Regions from separate parts of the Cronobacter condimenti 1330 genome, predicted to be linked through region 1. Evidence: predicted binding sites of a transcription regulator. Region 1 holds the regulator's gene; the other holds the start of a gene.

Evidence for each region. Region 1 encodes CRP, which controls carbon source genes, mostly activating them, when cyclic AMP is high. Its sites were predicted from a motif close to ATGTGANNNNNNTCACAT; they were not measured.
Region 2: the regulator CRP is predicted to act here: its motif matches at 2,978-2,995, upstream of serC (3-phosphoserine/phosphohydroxythreonine transaminase).

The regions. Positions count from the first base shown of each region.
Region 1 covers NZ_CP012264.1:3,987,819-4,000,679, reverse strand. The annotation lists gene nirD (nitrite reductase small subunit NirD) at 1-62, opposite strand, end outside; gene nirB (nitrite reductase large subunit NirB) at 59-2,605, opposite strand; gene tsgA (MFS transporter TsgA) at 2,943-4,130, opposite strand; gene ppiA (peptidylprolyl isomerase A) at 4,406-4,978, shown strand; gene AFK62_RS21645 (YhfG family protein) at 5,085-5,255, shown strand; gene AFK62_RS18400 (putative adenosine monophosphate-protein transferase Fic) at 5,245-5,847, shown strand; gene pabA (aminodeoxychorismate synthase component 2) at 5,878-6,441, shown strand; gene argD (bifunctional acetylornithine/succinyldiaminopimelate transaminase) at 6,528-7,748, shown strand; gene AFK62_RS18385 (YccS/YhfK family putative transporter) at 7,749-9,833, opposite strand; gene crp (cAMP-activated global transcriptional regulator CRP) at 9,899-10,531, opposite strand; gene AFK62_RS18375 (OsmC family protein) at 10,841-11,245, shown strand; gene AFK62_RS18370 (phosphoribulokinase) at 11,332-12,201, opposite strand; gene AFK62_RS18365 (YheU family protein) at 12,250-12,468, opposite strand; gene AFK62_RS18360 (hydrolase) at 12,469-12,861, opposite strand, start outside.
Region 2 covers NZ_CP012264.1:1,529,970-1,536,060, forward strand. The annotation lists gene ycaO (30S ribosomal protein S12 methylthiotransferase accessory factor YcaO) at 335-2,098, opposite strand; gene AFK62_RS06990 (DUF421 domain-containing protein) at 2,240-2,932, shown strand; gene serC (3-phosphoserine/phosphohydroxythreonine transaminase) at 3,095-4,180, shown strand; gene aroA (3-phosphoshikimate 1-carboxyvinyltransferase) at 4,249-5,535, shown strand; gene loiP (metalloprotease LoiP) at 5,679-6,091, shown strand, end outside.

The sequences.
Region 1 (12,861 bases):
GCGCAAACGCCTGTTGCCGGGACAATGTCATCAATCTTGCAAATGGTGTTCCACTGGCTCATACGGTTTCCTCCACGAAGGTGACAGGGATACGCTCATAAGGCGTGGCCGGACGATGCTGCTGGCGCTCTGGCACCACCTGCACGTTCGGGTCGCGGCGATCGCTGTTGACGAAGTGTTTGAAGCGCCCCTGCGCCTGCGGGTTGTTGACCGTTTCAGTCCACTCGCAAATCACCGCGTCACGCAGACGGGTCATTTCGGCTTCCAGCTGATCGTTGAGGCCCAGTTTGTCGTCAATAATCACGCGTCTCAGGTAATCGATGCCGCCTTCCATGTTATCCAGCCATGGGGCGGTACGGGTCAGTTTGTCGGCGGTGCGAATGTAGAACATCATGAAGCGATCGAGATAACGCACCAGCGTCTCTTTATCGAGATCCGCTGCCAGCAGATCGGCATGGCGTGGTTTCATCCCGCCGTTACCGCAGACATACAGGTTCCAGCCTTTTTCGGTGGCGATGATGCCGACATCTTTCCCCTGTGCCTCGGCGCATTCACGCGTACAGCCGGATACGCCAAATTTCATTTTGTGCGGAGTGCGGATGCCTTTATAGCGGTTTTCCAGCTCTACGCCGAAACCTACGCTGTCACCGACGCCGTAACGACACCAGGTGCTGCCCACACAGGTTTTCGCCATACGCAACGCTTTGGCGTAAGCGTGGCCGGTTTCGAAGCCTGCGTTAATCAGCTGACGCCAGATTTCCGGCAGGTCGTCTTTCTGCGCGCCGAACAGGCCGATACGCTGGGAGCCGGTAATTTTGGTGTAAAGGTTAAATTCGCGGGCGATACGGCCTACTTCCATCAGCCCTTCCGGTGTGATTTCACCGCCGGCAGAACGCGGGATGACCGAGTAAGTGCCGTCTTTCTGGATGTTCGCCAGGAAGTTGTCGTTGGTATCCTGCAGCGGCGTGTGCTGCGGTTTGAGGATGTACTCATTCCAGCAGGAAGCCAGCAGCGAGCCGACGGTCGGTTTACAGACTTCGCAACCGTAGCCTTTGCCATATTTCGCCAGCAGTTCTTCGAAGGATTTAATGCCTTCAACACGGATCAGGTGATAGAGCTCCTGACGAGAGAACGCGAAGTGTTCACACAGGTTGTTGTTAACTTCGATGCCCTGTTTCGCCAGCTCGGCGTTCAGCACCTGAGTTACCAGCGGGATACAGCCGCCGCAGCCAGTACCGGCTTTGGTCTCTGCTTTCAGCGCCGCAACGGTGTGGCAGCCTTTGTTGATAGCGGCAATCAGCGCGCCTTTGGTAACGTCAAAGCAGGAGCAAATCTGCGCACTGTCCGGCAGTTTATCTACACCGATAGAGGGTTTGCCCTGGCCTGCGTGCGCCGGCAGGATCAGCGAGTCCGGGTTTTCCGGCAGCTCAATGGCGTTCAGCACCAGTTGCAGCAGGTTGCCGTAATCGCTGGTGTCGCCTACCAGTACCGCACCGAGCAGCGTTTTGTTGTCTTCGCTGACGATAAGGCGTTTGTAGGTTTCTTTGCTTTCATCGAGGAACACGTAGCTGCGTGATTTTGGCGTGCGGCCATGCGCGTCGCCGATGCCGCCGACATCCACACCCAGCAGTTTCAGTTTGGCGCTGAGATCCGCGCCTTCAAACAGGTTGCCTGCGTTGCCGAGAATATGGTCGACCGCCACTTGCGCCATTTTGTAGCCCGGTGCGACAAGACCGTACACGCGGCTGTTCCAGCTGGCGCATTCGCCAATGGCGTAAATGTCCGGGTCGGAGGTCTGGCACAGGTCGTTGATGACGATGCCGCCGCGCGGAGCAATCTCGAGATCGCACTGTTTAGCCAGTTTGTCGCGTGGGCGGATACCGGTTGAGAAGACAATGAAGTCAACTTCCAGATCGCTGCCGTCGGCGAAGCGCATGGTTTTACGCGCTTCCACGCCTTGCTGTACGATTTCCTGGGTGTTTTTGCTGGTGTGAACTTTCACGCCCATGCTTTCGATTTTGCGACGCAGCTGTTCGCCGCCCATCTGATCGAGCTGTTCGGCCATCAGCATCGGCGCGAATTCGATAACGTGGGTTTCAACGCCTAAGTTTTTCAGCGCGCCTGCGGCTTCCAGCCCGAGCAGGCCGCCGCCGACGACCGCGCCGCGTTTGCTTCGACGCGCGCAGGCTTCAATCGCGTTCAAATCTTCGATGGTGCGGTAAACGAAGCAGTCCTGGGTTTCGGAGCCTTTAATCGGCGGGATCCACGGGTAAGAACCGGTCGCCATAATCAATTTGTCGTAGAAGACGGTGCGCCCGGCACTGGAGTGGATCACTTTCTCCTGGCGGTTAATGGTGATGGCGCGCTCGCCCACCAGCACTTTTACGCCATGCTTGTCGTAGTAGCCTTCGCGAACCAGCGACAGCTCTTCAGCGGTATGATGAGAGAAATAGGAAGAGAGGTGCACGCGGTCATAGGCGATGCGCGGCTCCTCACAGAAGACGGTGATGTCGAACTGGCCTGGATCGGCTTTATCGAGAAGGTCTTCGATAAAGCGGTGACCAACCATGCCGTTACCGATAATAGCGAGTCTGACTTTGCTCATTTTTGCCTCGATTTCTTTTCTATTACCGCCTACCTTAACGATTCAGCCCCCCCGCTTATTGATGTAAATCAATTACACCTTTATATACCTCTTAATGGGTATATCCTTGATTTTTGTAGGTTTTTATAAGTGCTGGAATTGATTAGAGTTTCGTAAGTGTTCATTTTTTGAGCCGGGATGGCGCGAATTTTCAACAGCGAAATTGATGCTATGAATAAGCAACCGTCATGCTGTTAAAAAGAAAACGGCGAGCCTGGAGCGAGCGGAACGGGAAGAAAGGGAGCAGGGAAGGGAGACGCGAAATGTCCCTTCCCGGCGGGGAAGGGACAAGGCACCGTTAGTGTGCCGCTGCCATTTTCGCGTGCTGGCGATGACGGGTAACAAAGCCCAGCGCGAAGCACATGACAAATACCACTGCGTAGAGGCCGTTTGCGGTAAACAGCGCCGCCTGCGGGCCGTGATTCGCCACAATCGGGCCTGTCACGATAAAGGTCAGCATGGTGCCGACGGTGCCGCAGGTCAGGATGAAGTTCACCAGTTTTGGCGAGGAGACTTTCGTCTGCTGTGAGCCAAGCGTAATGATGGTGGTATAAATCGCGCTGGAGAAGAAACCGAGCGCCAGAATAAACCACGCCATATGTTCCGGCTTACTGGTAATAAAGAAGTACATCAGCACCGTGGCGAGGCCCGCCAGTACGGTCAGGATGCGCTGCAAATCAAAGAAGCGCAGCACGACGCTGAAGACCCACATGCCAATCATGTAAGACATCCAGAAATTACTCACCAGCGTACCGGCGTCGTTCAGGTTCATGCCGAGGCTTTTGGTCGCGTATTCCGGCACCCAGCCGATAAAACCGAGCTGGCCCAGAATGTAGCAAAGTGCCGCCACGGAGAGGAACAACACGCCTACCCCCCATTTTTCTTTCATGACCGGCTGGTTTTCCTGCGCGGCATGTTTGCCAAGGACCGGGAAATCACAACCAAACGTCAGAATGAAAATAGCCACATAGACCAGGCCGATGCAGGCATACACCCAGTACCACTCAATGCTGCGTGCCAGCAGGAAGGCAGCGACCATCGGGAAGATCATCCCGGCCATGCTGAAGAAAGAGTCGGTAAACAGCAGGCGGGAACCGCGCTGGCGTCCTTCATACATATGGGTAATGAGGAAGGTCCCGATCGACATGGTGATGCCGCTGACCAGGCCGAGTACAAACATCGCGGCGGAGAAGAGCGTCAGGCTCTGGCTAAACATCAGCGCGATGACCGCAAGCACCATTAACACAAAGCCAAAACGCAGCTGGGTTTTCAGCGGCACAATCTCCATCAGCCAGGCGTTTAAAAAGATGGAGATCAGGATCCCGGCGTTCAGAAAGGTGAAGGTGTTACTCATGCTGGAAACGGGCAGATGAAAATAGTCTGCGATATTCCCCATCACCATCCCGGTGACGATTACCAACGCGCCAGTAAGGGCGTAGGAAAAGAAGCTGATCCATGTGAGCTTGATACGATTGCTGTTAGTCATGACTGGCCTGTGAATAGAAGTGTAAAGCGCGTTGACGGCGCCGTGAACCTGGGCATTCTAGGCGTTAATGTGATCCAATAAAACATTCATTGATCACAGCTTGTCAAAAACGACATGGTTTGTATGACATCCATCACATTATTGGACACGGCAGATCCGATGAGTGTCCTTTAACGTCACGCAGGTACGTAAAAGCAGGTAAATCTCTGGCACGTCACGCGATCGCTATTTAGAATCGACCCACTCGCTTTTTTCTGCTTCGTAAGGAATTCTTCATGCTCAAATCCACTCTGGCGGCTGTTGCGGCTGTATTTGCTCTTTCTGCCCTTTCTCCTGCTGCTCTGGCGGCAAAAGGCGACCCGCATGTTCTGCTGACAACCTCTGCGGGAAACATTGAGCTGGAGCTGAACAGCCAGAAAGCGCCGGCCACCGTGAAAAACTTCGTTGATTACGTCAATAGCGGTTTTTATAACAACACCATTTTCCACCGCGTGATCCCGGGCTTTATGGTGCAGGGCGGTGGTTTCACCGCGGATATGCAGCAGAAGCCGACCAACGCGCCGGTGAAAAACGAGGCGGATAACGGCCTGCCGAACGCGCGTGGCACCATCGCAATGGCGCGTACCGCCGATAAAGACAGCGCCACCAGCCAGTTCTTTATCAACGTTGCAGACAACGCCTTCCTGAACCACGGCCAGCGCGACTTCGGCTATGCGGTTTTCGGTAAAGTCGTCAAAGGCATGGACGTGGCCGATAAAATCACTCAGGTGCAGACACATGATGTTGGTCCGTACCAGAATGTGCCGTCCAAACCGGTGGTTATCCTCTCCGCAAAAGTCCTGCCGTAATTCTCTTCCCTGCGCGGGCTTCTCGGCCCGCGTCGTTTCGCCTCCCGGCAAACCCGCCCATTGCTGCTTATACTTGTGGCACACGGGGTTACGTTCAGGGGGCAACATGTCCAGAAAACTCACCGACAGACAAAAGTCCCGGATCTGGGACGCGCAGAAGAATCACAACTTTCAGGCCAGCAACCGGCTGGAAGGCATTGAGGTGCCTCTGGTGACCTTATCCCGCGAAGAAGCGCTGGCGCGCATTGAAGAGCTAAGGGGGCACTATGAGCGATAAATTCGGCGATGGACGCGACCCTTACTACTGGTCCGGCAGCGATGTGCTGCGTAACCGGTTGAATATTCACGCCGCGCAGGATCTTCAGCACGCCGAGCGCGAACTGACGTCGCTGCGCGCCGCCACGCTCGAACTCGGGCCTGTGCAACGCGGGCTGCCGCACCTGTGCGCCATTCACCGCCAGCTTTTTCAGGATCTCTACGACTGGGCGGGCGAGTTGCGTGAAGTCGATATCTATCAGGGCGAGACCCGCTTTGCGCATTTCGAATATCTGGAAAAAGAGGGTAATGCGCTGATGCAGGCGCTGGAAGATGAGGATTACCTCATCGGACTGGAGCCAGACGCTTTTACCGCCCGTCTTGCGCATTATTACTGCGAGATTAACGTCCTGCATCCGTTTCGCATCGGCACCGGGCGCGCCCAGCGCGTGTTCTTTGAACAGCTCGCACTTCATGCAGGTTATAGCCTTGACTGGCGGGGTGTTGATGTCGACGCGTGGCGCGCGGCTAATCAGGCCGGAGCGATGGGCGACCTGGCACCGCTTGAGAAAATCTTCGCCAAAGTGGTGAGCGAGGCGCGGGAAAGCGAGTAAACTGGCGCGGTTCTTTTTTCCGGAGCCGCCATGTTACTGCTTATCGACAACTACGATTCTTTCACCTGGAACCTGTTTCAGTATTTCAGCGAGCTGGGCGCAGAGGTGGTAGTCAGGCGCAACGATGAGCTGACGCCTGATGATATCGATGCGCTCGCCCCAGCGCATCTGGTCATCTCTCCCGGCCCCTGTACCCCCAATGAAGCGGGTATTTCACTTGCGGCTATCCGACGCTACGCCGGTCGCCTGCCGATACTCGGCGTCTGCCTCGGGCATCAGGCCATTGGACAAGCCTTCGGCGCAGACGTAGTGCGCGCTACAACCGTCATGCATGGCAAAACCTCGGCGATTCACCACAACGGCACGGGCGTGTTCACCGGGCTGAATAACCCGCTCACCGTTACCCGCTATCATTCGTTGATTATCGATCGCACGACGCTGCCTGCGGCGTTTGACATTACCGCCTGGACGGATGAAGGCGAAATTATGGGCATTCGCCATCGCGACTTGCCGCTTGAAGGTGTGCAGTTTCACCCGGAGAGTATTCTGAGCGAGCAGGGACACCAGCTGCTGGCAAACTTCCTTTCGCGCTGAATTTTTATTGCCTTTTAGTGATTTTTTATTCATATTTTGTGCTTATCTTTTCATGTGCGATGGCACATTTACTGGATGGGCATGAAATGGCAACTGAAAAAACAGCAATTACGCGCGCCACCTTTGATGACGTGATCCTGCCGATTTATGCACCGGCTGAATTTATTCCGGTGAAGGGCAAGGGCAGCCGCGTCTGGGATCAGCAGGGCAAAGAGTATGTCGATTTCGCGGGCGGCATCGCCGTGACCGCGCTCGGCCATTGTCACCCGCGGCTGGTGGACGCGCTGAAAGCGCAGGGCGAAACGCTCTGGCACACCAGTAATGTGTTCACTAACGAACCCGCACTGCGCCTGGGCCGTAAGCTGGTAGACGCCACTTTTGCTGAACGCGTCGTGTTCATGAACTCCGGCACCGAAGCCAACGAAACCGCGTTCAAGCTTGCCCGCCATTACGCCATCACACGTCACAGCCCCTACAAAACCAAAATCATCGCATTCTATAACGCCTTTCACGGACGCTCGCTGTTTACCGTCTCCGTGGGCGGTCAGGCGAAATACTCTGACGGTTTCGGCCCTAAACCCGCCGATATCATCCATGTGCCGTTTAACGATCTCGATGCGGTAAAAGCCGTAATGGATGACCACACCTGCGCGGTTGTGGTTGAGCCTGTGCAGGGTGAAGGCGGCGTGACAGCCGCGACGCCTGATTTCCTGCGTGGTCTGCGTGAGTTGTGTGACCAGCATCAGGCGCTGCTGGTGTTTGACGAAGTGCAGTGCGGTATGGGCCGCAGCGGCAAGCTTTTTGCCTATATGCACTACGGCGTGACGCCGGACATTCTGACCAGCGCCAAAGCGCTGGGCGGCGGGTTCCCGGTCAGCGCGATGCTCACTACGCATGACGTGGCATCGGCGTTTCATGTCGGCTCACACGGCTCTACCTATGGCGGCAACCCGCTGGCCTGTGCGGTGGCGGGTGAGGCGTTTGATATTATTAATACCCCGGAGGTGCTGGATGGCGTGGCGCACAAGCGCGAGCAGTTTGTACAGCATCTTACAAAGATTGGGGAACAATATGGGTTGTTCAGCGATATCCGCGGCATGGGGCTACTGATTGGCGCTGAGCTCTCCCCGGCTTTCCATGGACGCGCCCGTGATTTCCTTTACGCCGCCGCGGCAGAAGGTGTCATGGTACTGAATGCCGGGCCGGACGTGATGCGCTTTGCGCCGTCACTGCTGGTGGAAACCGCGGATATTGATGAAGGCATGCGCCGTTTTGCAGACGCCGTAGCACGCGTGGTGAACAACTAATCAGCGCGGCTGGCTCAGGCGGCGCCTGAGCCAGATGCCGTGATGCGGTCGCTGACGCCACGCCACAGATGAAATGGTATGCATGGTGCGCAGATGGTCAAGGATGCGCAGCAGATGATGTTCCATGACGCTGAGCGGCCCTTCCGGTAATACCTCTTCCCCTTCCAGCACCGACTCATTTTGCGTCTCGCCCGGCGCGTCATATTCCAGCCGCTGCTGACAGCGTTGCAGTGCGATTTCACACGCCTGCAAATAACGCGCCGCCGCCTCTGGCGTGAGTGAGGCCTGCTCGCGGGCAAGCGTCGTGATGGCGTTAACATGCTCGACGATAAACTGGCTGTGCGTCACCCACAGGCGCATATCTTCCAGATAACGGCTGTTAAAGCCTGGCTCCTGCATCGCCTGATTGAGTGAATTATAGAGCGCGTTGTGCGCCTGGTTAACGCGCATGCGCTGCCAGGCGAGCGGCGCGGGTTGCGGATCGTCGCTCAGGATCAGGCGCAGCGCCTCCTGGTCGGCCTCCAGGGCGTCATGCGCATTCTGTCGCAGCAGGCCGCTTTGCCACTGCGGCCAAAGCCAGACCATACCGCCGAAGGCGATAAGGCAACCCGTCAGCGTGTCTATCAGGCGCGCCACGATGTACTGTTCGCCGTTCAGCGTCAGAAGTTGTAGCGAATAGACCGCCGTCACGGTAAAGCCGATCATCGCCCAGCCGTAGTTGCGCCGGATGATGAGATAACTGATGAGCGTCACCAGCAGCATGCCGAGCAGCGTATAGCCCTGTGGCACCTTCAGGTGAAGCGTAATGCCCGCGATAATCAACCCCGCCAGCGTCCCGCCCGCACGATGCAGAATGCGCACGCGCGTCGCGCCATAGCCGTTTTGCGTCACGAACAGAACCGTCATCAGGATCCAGTAGGGTTTTGGCAGCTGAAACACGCTCGCCAGCAGACCGGCCGCCGCCAGCATTACGCCCAGTCGCGCCGAAGTGCGTAGCGCGGCGGATTTGAGCGACAAATAGCTTTTCAGGGCAGGTAACAGCGGCAAACGTCGCTGGCCGCTGTCCATCATGTCGCGGGCATAAAGCGGACGCTGGGTGCGCAGCACGCGTGCGATACGGCTGAAGTGATATTCGCAGAACTGTCCGACGGGGTTATCCGGGTGCTGGCGGGCGATTTTCGCCAGCGCCGCGACCTGTTTATCCATTGAAAAGCGGTGCGAATAGCGGTGATAAAGAATGTCGTCTGAGAGCGTGCGAAGACGCGTGGCCACGGTCTGGGCTGTCCAGCGCAGCACTTCTTCGGCGTGGCTGCGCTCCACCAGTTTTTGTACTTCGCCTGGCTGATGCAGCGAGACCGAAATATGCTCCTGAAGATCGAGCGCCACCTGAAACGAGCGCAGCAGGCGCTTGTAACCGTTCTGCCGGGTAGCTGCCAGCATCTGCAACTGCTGATAACACTGGCTTATCTGATCCACCACTTTTTGCTGATGCACCAGCAGCGGCGGTAGCGCCTGTTCCGGGTCGGTGTGGCGCGTCAGCAGACTGTATTTTGCTTCGCAGTAGTCGGCGAGGCTTTTATAAATCAGGCTTAGCGACTCACGCAGCGGCTGCTCGCGCCACAGCCAGAACCAGAAGCCGTTGAACGCGCCGTACCAGAGCGTGCCAAGGATATAGAGCAGCATCGGCTGCCAGACGGGCATATTCCCGGCGAGACTTAGGGTGAAAATGGCGGCGATGAGCGACGCGGGCAGCAGGCGCGCGTGAAGCGGGCTGATTTCCGCCGTGACGCCAAGCAACAGCGCCAGCATCAGCAAAATAAGCGGCAGCGGCACCGCCTGTAGCAGCAGAAACTGTACCGCAAGACTACTAAGCGCGAAGAGCGAGGCGCCGATGATAAGGCGTTTGAAAAAACGTTTATGCGGGGTGTCGAGACCAGCGATGTTGCAGCAGGCGGGCACCAGTGAGAAGAGTAATCCCTGTTGTAAGTGGCCCAGCATCAACCCGACCGCCACCGGCAGGCTTAAGATCAGTGTTTGCCGCAAAGCGTAATTGATTTCAGGGTGATAGATAAGACGACGCCACATAGGGGAGAAGTATAGAAACAAAAACGGCGTGTTACCGAAGCGACACGCCGTTTTTTTCAGGAACCTTAGCGGGTTCCGTAAACCACGATAGTTTTCCCGTGCGCGGAGATCAGGTTCTGATCTTCAAGCATTTTCAGGATACGGCCCACGGTTTCGCGGGAGCAGCCCACGATCTGACCGATTTCCTGACGGGTGATTTTGATCTGCATGCCGTCCGGATGGGTCATGGCGTCCGGCTGTTTTGCGAGATTCAGCAGCGTCTGCGCGATGCGGCCTGTCACGTCGAGGAACGCCAGGTTACCGACTTTTTCAGAGGTGACCTGCAGACGACGCGCCATCTGTGAGGAGAGACGCATCAGAATATCCGGGTTTACCTGAATCAGCTGACGGAATTTTTTATAAGAGATCTCAGCCACTTCACAGGCAGTTTTAGCGCGAACCCAGGCGCTGCGTTCCTGACCTTCCTCGAACAAACCCAGTTCGCCGATGAAGTCTCCCTGATTCAGGTACGAGAGGATCATCTCCTTGCCCTCTTCATCTTTGATCAACACTGCCACTGAGCCTTTGACGATGTAATACAGCGTCTCCGCTTTTTCACCCTGGTGAATCAGCGTGCTCTTAGATGGATATTTATGAATGTGGCAATGAGACAAGAACCATTCAAGAGTCGGGTCTGTTTGCGGTTTGCCAAGCACCATGCGCGGTTATCCTCTGTTTTAAACTGGCTCCAAAGACAGGGCGCGTAACCCCTGTCTGGCTTTGCAATCATCATCTTCCCGCGTCCAGGGAAGTTGGCTGTCCGTGGACGTCGCAGCCGATAAATTGTCTTCTCCTCTGCATACATGCGTAACATCAATGTATCGCCGCTGCATCCAGACTGTTTTAGCATAGCTTTTATCAGGTGTCTCCTGTTGTCTCGTTTCAGCTTGACGCAGGTCGCCTTCCATTGCCTCTGACGACGCGCCCGCGTAATCTGTCAGGAAAATGAATGCCCTGGAGTGATAATCATGCATGCACGAGTGAAATGGGTGGAAGGCTTAACCTTCCTGGGTGAGTCCGCATCCGGCCACCAGATTCTGATGGACGGCAACTCCGGCGACAAAGCGCCGAGCCCGATGGAAATGGTGCTGATGGCCGCTGGCGGTTGCAGCGCGATTGACGTGGTTTCTATTCTGCAAAAAGGCCGTCACGACGTGACCGATTGTGAAGTGAAGCTGACCTCTGAGCGTCGCGAAGAAGCGCCGCGTCTGTTCACACATATCAATCTGCATTTCGTGGTGACGGGCAAGGCCCTGAAAGAGGCGGCGGTCGCGCGTGCGGTGGATCTGTCGGCGGAGAAATATTGCTCGGTCGCGTTGATGCTCGGTAAAGGCGTAGATATCACGCACTCTTACGAAGTTATCGAAGGGTAATGGCGCGGCGGGCGGCGCTTCGCTGACCCGTTCACACGCTAACTGTCTTTGTAGGCCCGGTAAGCGCAGCGCCACCGGGCATGATCTCAGTCGATCTGCTTGCCTTCCATCAGTCGTTGCACCAGCGGCAACATAATTAACTCCATCGCCAGCCCCATTTTCCCGCCCGGCACCACTAGCGTATTGATGTGGGAAATAAACGAACCCTGCAGCATCGCAAGCAGCCACGGGTAGTCAATATTATCCAGATTACGGAAATGGATGACGACGAAGCTTTCATCAAGCGACGGGATGCCTTTGGCGGCAAACGGGTTGGACGTATCCACTGTCGGCACGCGCTGGAAGTTGATATGCGTACGAGAGAACTGTGGCGTGATGTAGTTGATGTAATCCTCCATCGAACGCACGACAGAGTCCATCACCGCCTCGCGGGAATGGCCGCGCTCGCTGGTATCGCGGATCATCTTTTGTATCCACTCCAGGTTGACGATAGGCACCACGCCCACCAGCAAATCCACATGTTTCGCCACGTCGTTTTGCGGAGTTACCACGCCGCCATGTAGCCCTTCGTAGAACAACACGTCTGTCGGTTCCGGCAGCGGTTGCCACGGCGTAAACGTGCCTGGCACCTGATTCCACGGCACTGCCTCATCGTAGGTGTGCAGGTATTTGCGCGACTGCCCTGTACCGGTCAGGCCGTACTCGACAAAAGTTTGCTCCAGCAGGCCGAAGTCGTTCGCTTCCGGGCCGAAATAGCTAATGTGACGGCCCAGATCGCGCGCTTTACGGATAGCCATGTCCATTTCGGGGCGCGTGTAGCGATGGAAGCTATCGCCTTCGACCTCGGCGGCGCGCAGGTTTAATTGTGCAAAGATTTTACGAAACGCGAGGCTGGTAGTGGTGGTTCCCGCGCCGCTGGAGCCCGTGACAGCGATGACCGGATGTTTGGCAGACATAGCGAGACAACTCCCTGAAGCGGCGGGGCAAGGCTCCGCCTGGCAAGATTAACCGCGAAACTGCGAGCGCGGCATGATATTGACCGTTTCGTGCAGTTCGGACCACACCAGAACGGCTTCGCCGCTTTGCAACTGACGCCGCACATCGGCGACCTTTTGCTCAAGCGAGCGTTCATGTTCACCATAATCGGTGCCTTCGCGCAAGACGAAGGCTTCAATCAGGCGATCCAGCGTCTCAGGGTCGACTTCTTGCCAGGGAATGATCATTTATCGGTCCAGATAAGGGGTTAACCAGTCAGGAATGCGCTGTTCCAGCCACATTTTCGGCTGGCGCAGCGTGCCGCCGACGAAACCCACGTGACCGCCATGTTCCGTCAGCTGATATTCAATATTAGCAGGCAGCGTGGTGATATCGGGGATCACGTGATGATCCATAAACGGGTCATCTTTGGCGTGAATGATAAGCGTCGGACGCGTGATAGCAGTGAGCCGCGGCAGGGCGCTGCACTGGCGATAGTAATCCACTGCGTCGGTAAAACCGTGGATTTTCGACGTGATCAAATCGTCAAAGTCACGCAGGCGTCGCAGGCGTTTAAGCTGGGTCAGATCAACCGGCAGCGTGCCGGGCCAGGCTTTCAGCTTGCGAGTGGCGTTGGCTTT
Region 2 (6,091 bases), 1.9 Mb from region 1:
ATCATATCTCGCCAGGTTTGCAGGACTGAAAAGCGTCTGGTTTTTGCGCAATTTCAGGTTAACTTTTTGATTATCCAATAAAAAATAAATTTTAAATATTATTAAATGAGTTGAAAAAAAGCGGTTTCTCTCTCCCCATAAGGTGTTAATCACTCTAAATTATTGGCTAAAAAAAGTAACAATCAAGCCGGGTGGATATAATTAATATTCACCAGTAATTAACCCGATTTTTACAATTAAGTGTTTAGCCAGACAAATAAAAACGGGGCCGTAAACGTGCCCCGTCATATTCGCTAAACATAAGTGTGAAGCTAGTCAATTGATATGCGTTATATCAATTTCCTTGCCAAAACGTCGCTTTAGCGCGTTGAAGTTTTTCATAGGCCGCCAGCAGCGCCTGGTGCGCCGGGAAGGCGTTTAAATCGCCGTCAACAGGTTGCAGGCCGTAGAATGGCGCTTCACCGCTGATGGCTGCGCTGGCGGCTTCTACGGCGTCGGAACCGTACATACGCACAAACGCATTCAGATATTGCAGCGGCTCACGTTCATCTTCCTGGGACAGCAACAGCAGAGTTTGCAGGCAGCGGTAATAGTTGGCGCGCTCAGCACTAAAGACAGACGCGTTAAACTCCATAGTCCATTCCGTCCAGATGAGCGCCTGATCCAGATCGCCACCCGCCAGCGCCAGCATCGCTTTCAGTTCGCCAATACGCAGCGTGTACCAGCCGTTGTCCTTACCCGTCGCCAGACCAAGCAGTTCGCGCACACGGGTAAAATCGTCGTGGCCTTCTTCATCAAGCTGAGCGATAAGATTCAGGTAATCTTCTTTCTCCCATTCGCTGCCCGGCAGCGCCAGCAGCGTTTCGCGCAGATGCGCACCCATGCTGTTATTGGCGAGCAGCAAATCTTCCGCCGGATAGATGTCAGACATGCCTGGCACCAGAATACGGCAGGCATACACACCCAGATGTTCGTAATCAGCGATATACACTTCTTTATCTTCGGACTGGAAGATAGCCATCAGCGTGGCAAACTCTTCTTCTGTCGTCCCGGCGAAGCTCCAGTCGACGAACGGATAGTCTGCGTCCTGCTTGAACATATCCCAGGAGATCAGACCGCTGGAGTCGATAAAGTGCGTTTCGAGGTTAGCGTGTTCGGCAACTTCCTCGTCGTCAAACGTCGGCGGGGTAAACACGTCCAGATCTTTCAGACCACGCCCCTGCAGCAATTCAGTAACGGTACGTTCCAGCGCCACGCCGAAATCAGGATGTGCGCCGAAAGAGGCGAAGCACGTACCGTTCGCCGGGTTAAACAGCACGACGCAGATAACCGGATATTTGCCGCCGAGCGAGCCGTCGTAGGCGAAAATCGGGAATCCTTCGGCTTCAAGCGTATTAATGGCTTCAACCACACCCGGATAGCGCGCCAGCACATCTTGCGGAATTTCCGGCAGGCTGATGCTCTCTGCGATGATGCGGTTTTTGATGTGGCGCTCAAACACCTCTGAAAGACCCTGTACACGTGCTTCGTTACGGGTGTTTCCGGCGGACATGCCGTTAGAGACATACAAATTGCCGACGATGTTCATCGGAATATAGACGGTTTGTTCATCCGACTGACGGGTAAACGGCAGGGCGCAAATGCCGCGTGTTTCATTGCCGGACTGCAAATCGACCAGCATGCTCGCGGTCAGTTCGTTTTCCGGATCGTAAAATGCGCGCAGGCGGGCGTCCAGGATACCTTCCGGCAGCTCGTCGCTCTGCGGGATAGGGAACCACTTTTCATTCGGATAATGCACAAACGGGCCGTTGGCAATCGTGTCGCCCAGCCAGAAATCAGCGAAGAAATAGTTGGTGGATAAACGCTCAAAATATTCGCCCAGCGCAGAGGCCAGCGCGGCTTTTTTCGTGGCGCCTTTACCATTGGTAAAGCACAGCGCGCACGCTTTGTCGCGAATATGCACGGACCAGACGTTCGGCACCGGATTAAGCCAGGAGGCCTCTTCAATGTCAAAGCCCAGATCGGTGAGTTTCTGCTGGAAGCGAGCGATGGAGTCTTCCAGAGCGGCATCTTTGCCAGGGATGAAAGTTTGAGTCATGGGATCCACTTTTGTCGTACGCAAAGCGCGCAATGATACGGATTTTAGCCGTTTTGCGCCATCGTCCCGCCCGACGCGGCAGAAATAAATCTTAAGGCTATCCTTAAAGATGATAACTCTCTGTTATGGCGTAAGAAAAATATGAAAGCTTTCGATTTGCAACGGATGGCGCTTGACAAGTTTCCGCTTGAGTTTCTGGGTGAAGTGGCGCTGCGCAGCCTTTATACCTTTATTCTGGTGTTTCTGTTTCTCAAAATTACCGGGCGACGGGGCGTTCGTCAGATGTCGTTGTTCGAAGTTTTAATCATTCTGACACTCGGTTCGGCGGCGGGTGATGTGGCATTTTATGATGACGTGCCGCTCCTGCCGGTTCTGGTTGTCTTCGTGACACTTGGTGCGCTCTACCGTCTGGTGATGTGGCTCATGTCTTTTAGTGAAAAGCTTGAAGATCTGCTGGAGGGTAAGCCTCGCATCATTATTGAAGATGGCGAACTGGCCTGGGAGAAACTCAACCGGGAAAACATGACCGAGTTTGAGTTCTTTATGGAATTGCGAAATAACGGTGTCGAGCATCTCGGTCAGGTGCGGCTCGCCATTCTTGAAGCGAACGGGCAAATTAGCATCTATTACTATCCTGATAAGCTGGTGCGGCCTGGGCTTTCTATCCTGCCGGAATATTGCAGCGAGCGTTTTGAAACTATTCCGGAAGTCGGTGATTATGCCTGCATTCGCTGCAGCGAAGTGGTGACCTATGAGGCAGGCGAAAAACCGCCGTGTCCGCGCTGTAAAAACCACATATGGGTGAAGGCAAGCACCGCTACACGCGTGACCTGATAGCCAATTCCTCCGTCAGCGCGCGTAACGCTGGCGGAATCTGTTGTGTGATTTGGCGCACATTCCCCCCGGTGCCAGGATTAGCCGTTGCAGGCCCGGCGGGGGAATGATAAAACCGATAGCCACAGGAAAAACTTATTGCTTTTAGCGTGGTGAGGGGAAATGGCTCAGGTCTACAATTTTAGTTCTGGCCCGGCGATGCTGCCGGTGGATGTGTTGCGAGTGGCTCAGGAAGAGTTACGTGACTGGGAGGGTTTAGGCACTTCGGTCATGGAAATCAGTCACCGCAGCAAAGAGTTTATTCAGGTTGCGGAACAGGCAGAACAGGATTTTCGCGATCTTCTGCAAATCCCCTCAAACTACAAAGTGTTGTTCTGCCACGGCGGCGGTCGCGGTCAGTTCTCCGCGATTCCGCTGAACCTGCTCGGCGATAAAACAACAGCCGATTATGTGGATGGCGGCTACTGGGCGGCAAGCGCCGTCAAAGAAGCGAAAAAGTATCTCACGCCGAACGTCATCGACGCGAAAATTACCCTCGATGGCAAGCGCGCAATTAAACCAATGAGCGAATGGCAGCTGTCAGAAAAGGCGGCCTACCTGCACTATTGTCCGAACGAAACTATCGACGGCATCGCCATTAACGACACGCCGGATTTCGGCGACGCTATTGTGACCGCGGATTTCTCCTCCACCATCCTTTCTCATCCGATTGATGTTAGTCGCTACGGCGTTATCTACGCCGGCGCGCAGAAGAACATCGGCCCGGCGGGTCTGACGCTGGTGGTTGTTCGTGAGGATCTGCTTGGCAACGCGCATGTTGCCTGCCCGTCAGTTCTGGATTACACCGTACTGAGTGAAAACGATTCTATGTTCAACACGCCGCCGACTTTCGCCTGGTATTTGTCAGGTCTGGTCTTCAAATGGCTGAAAACCAAAGGCGGCGTGGCGGCGATGGACAAAATCAACCAGCAGAAAGCCGATCTCCTTTATGGCGTGATTGATAACAGCGATTTCTACCGCAACGATGTGGCTGCAGCCAACCGTTCACGTATGAACGTGCCGTTCCAGCTTGCCGACAGTAGTCTGGATAAGCTTTTCCTGGAAGAATCGTTCGCCGCTGGCCTGCACGCGTTGAAAGGCCACCGTGTGGTCGGTGGTATGCGTGCTTCAATCTATAACGCGATGCCGCTTGAAGGGGTGCAAGCCCTGACCGATTTTATGGTTGATTTCGAGCGTCGCCACGGTTAATCCTTTCGTTACGATTCTCCCCGCGGCTGGCCGCGGGGTTTTTATTCTGTTTTATCGAGACTTTTTTCATGCAGGAATCCCTGACCTTACAACCCATCGCGCGTGTGGATGGCACCATTAATCTGCCTGGCTCCAAGAGTGTCTCTAACCGGGCGCTGTTGCTGGCGGCGTTGGCGAAGGGCACAACCACGCTGACCAATCTTTTAGACAGCGATGACGTGCGCCATATGCTCAATGCGCTCAAGGCGCTGGGCGTTCATTATGTGCTGTCCGAAGATCGTACCCGTTGTGAAATTCAGGGGCAGGGTGGACCGTTTAATACGCTCGTCGAGCTAGAGCTGTTTTTAGGCAATGCAGGCACTGCGATGCGCCCGTTGGCGGCAGCGTTGTGCCTTGGCACGAACAATGTGGTGCTGACGGGTGAGCCGCGGATGAAAGAACGCCCGATTGGCCATCTCGTAGACGCGCTGCGTCAGGGTGGTGCGGACGTGACGTATCTGGAGCAGGAAAACTATCCGCCGCTGCACCTGAAAGGCGGCTTTGCGGGTGGGAATGTCACCGTGGATGGCAGCGTTTCAAGCCAGTTTTTAACGGCGCTGCTGATGGCGGCACCGCTGGCGCCGAGCAACACCGCTATCGATATCAAAGGCGAACTGGTTTCAAAACCGTATATCGATATCACGCTGCATCTGATGAAAACCTTCGGTGTAGAGGTGGAGAATCAGAACTATCAGCGTTTTGTGATTCAGGGTGGCCAGCAATATCAGTCACCGGGGCATTATCTGGTGGAAGGGGACGCCTCTTCTGCTTCCTATTTCCTGGCGGCGGCGGCAATCAAAGGCGGCACCGTGAAGGTAACGGGTATTGGTCGCAACAGTGTGCAGGGCGACATTCATTTTGCCGACGTGCTGGAGAAAATGGGCGCGCGCATCACCTGGGGCGACGATTATATCAGTTGCACCCGCGGTGAGCTTAACGCGATTGATATGGATATGAACCATATTCCCGATGCGGCAATGACCATCGCCACGGCGGCGCTGTTCGCGAAAGGCACCACCACACTTCGCAATATTTATAACTGGCGTGTGAAGGAAACTGACCGTCTCGCGGCAATGGCGACAGAGCTGCGTAAAGTCGGCGCCACGGTAGAAGAGGGGCATGATTTCATTACCGTCACGCCGCCCGCCGAGCTGCAGTTTGCGGATATCGGCACCTACAATGATCATCGCATGGCGATGTGTTTTTCGCTGGTGGCGTTGTCTGACACGCCGGTCACGATTCTTGACCCGAAATGTACGGCTAAAACGTTCCCGGATTACTTCACCCAACTGGCGCGCATTAGCCACGACGCGTGATCGGCTATTCGCGCTGTATCACAACTACGGCGCGCTGGGTAGCCGTTATTTTTCGGATAAGCGCCCATGTTTCAATAATGTTAATCTGCCGCCGGGTTAATTAACCCGCGGCATTTTTACTTTGAATCCATGGACGATTTATTATGAAAAACAAAAAAGTACTTCTTAGCTGCCTCGTTGCGGCAGCGCTGGTGTCTGGCTGTAAAAACATGGGCGGGATCAACGCTGATGCGCTGACCAAGTCCGGTATGGGCGCTTATCAGGCGGCGACCCTGAGCGATGCTGACGTTAAAAAGCTTTCCGATCAGGCTTGCGCAGAAATGGACAAGCAAAATCCGGTTGTGCCAGCATCCAGCAAATACACTAAGCGTCTGAATAAAATCGCGAAGGCACTGGGTAACAACATCAACGGCACGCCGGTTAACTACAAGGTCTATCAAACCCCTGAAGTCAATGCCTGGGCGATGGCGAATGGCTGTATCCGCGTATATAGCGGCCTGATGGACATGATGACCGACAACGAAGTTGAAGCGGTTCTGGGCCACGAAATGGGCCA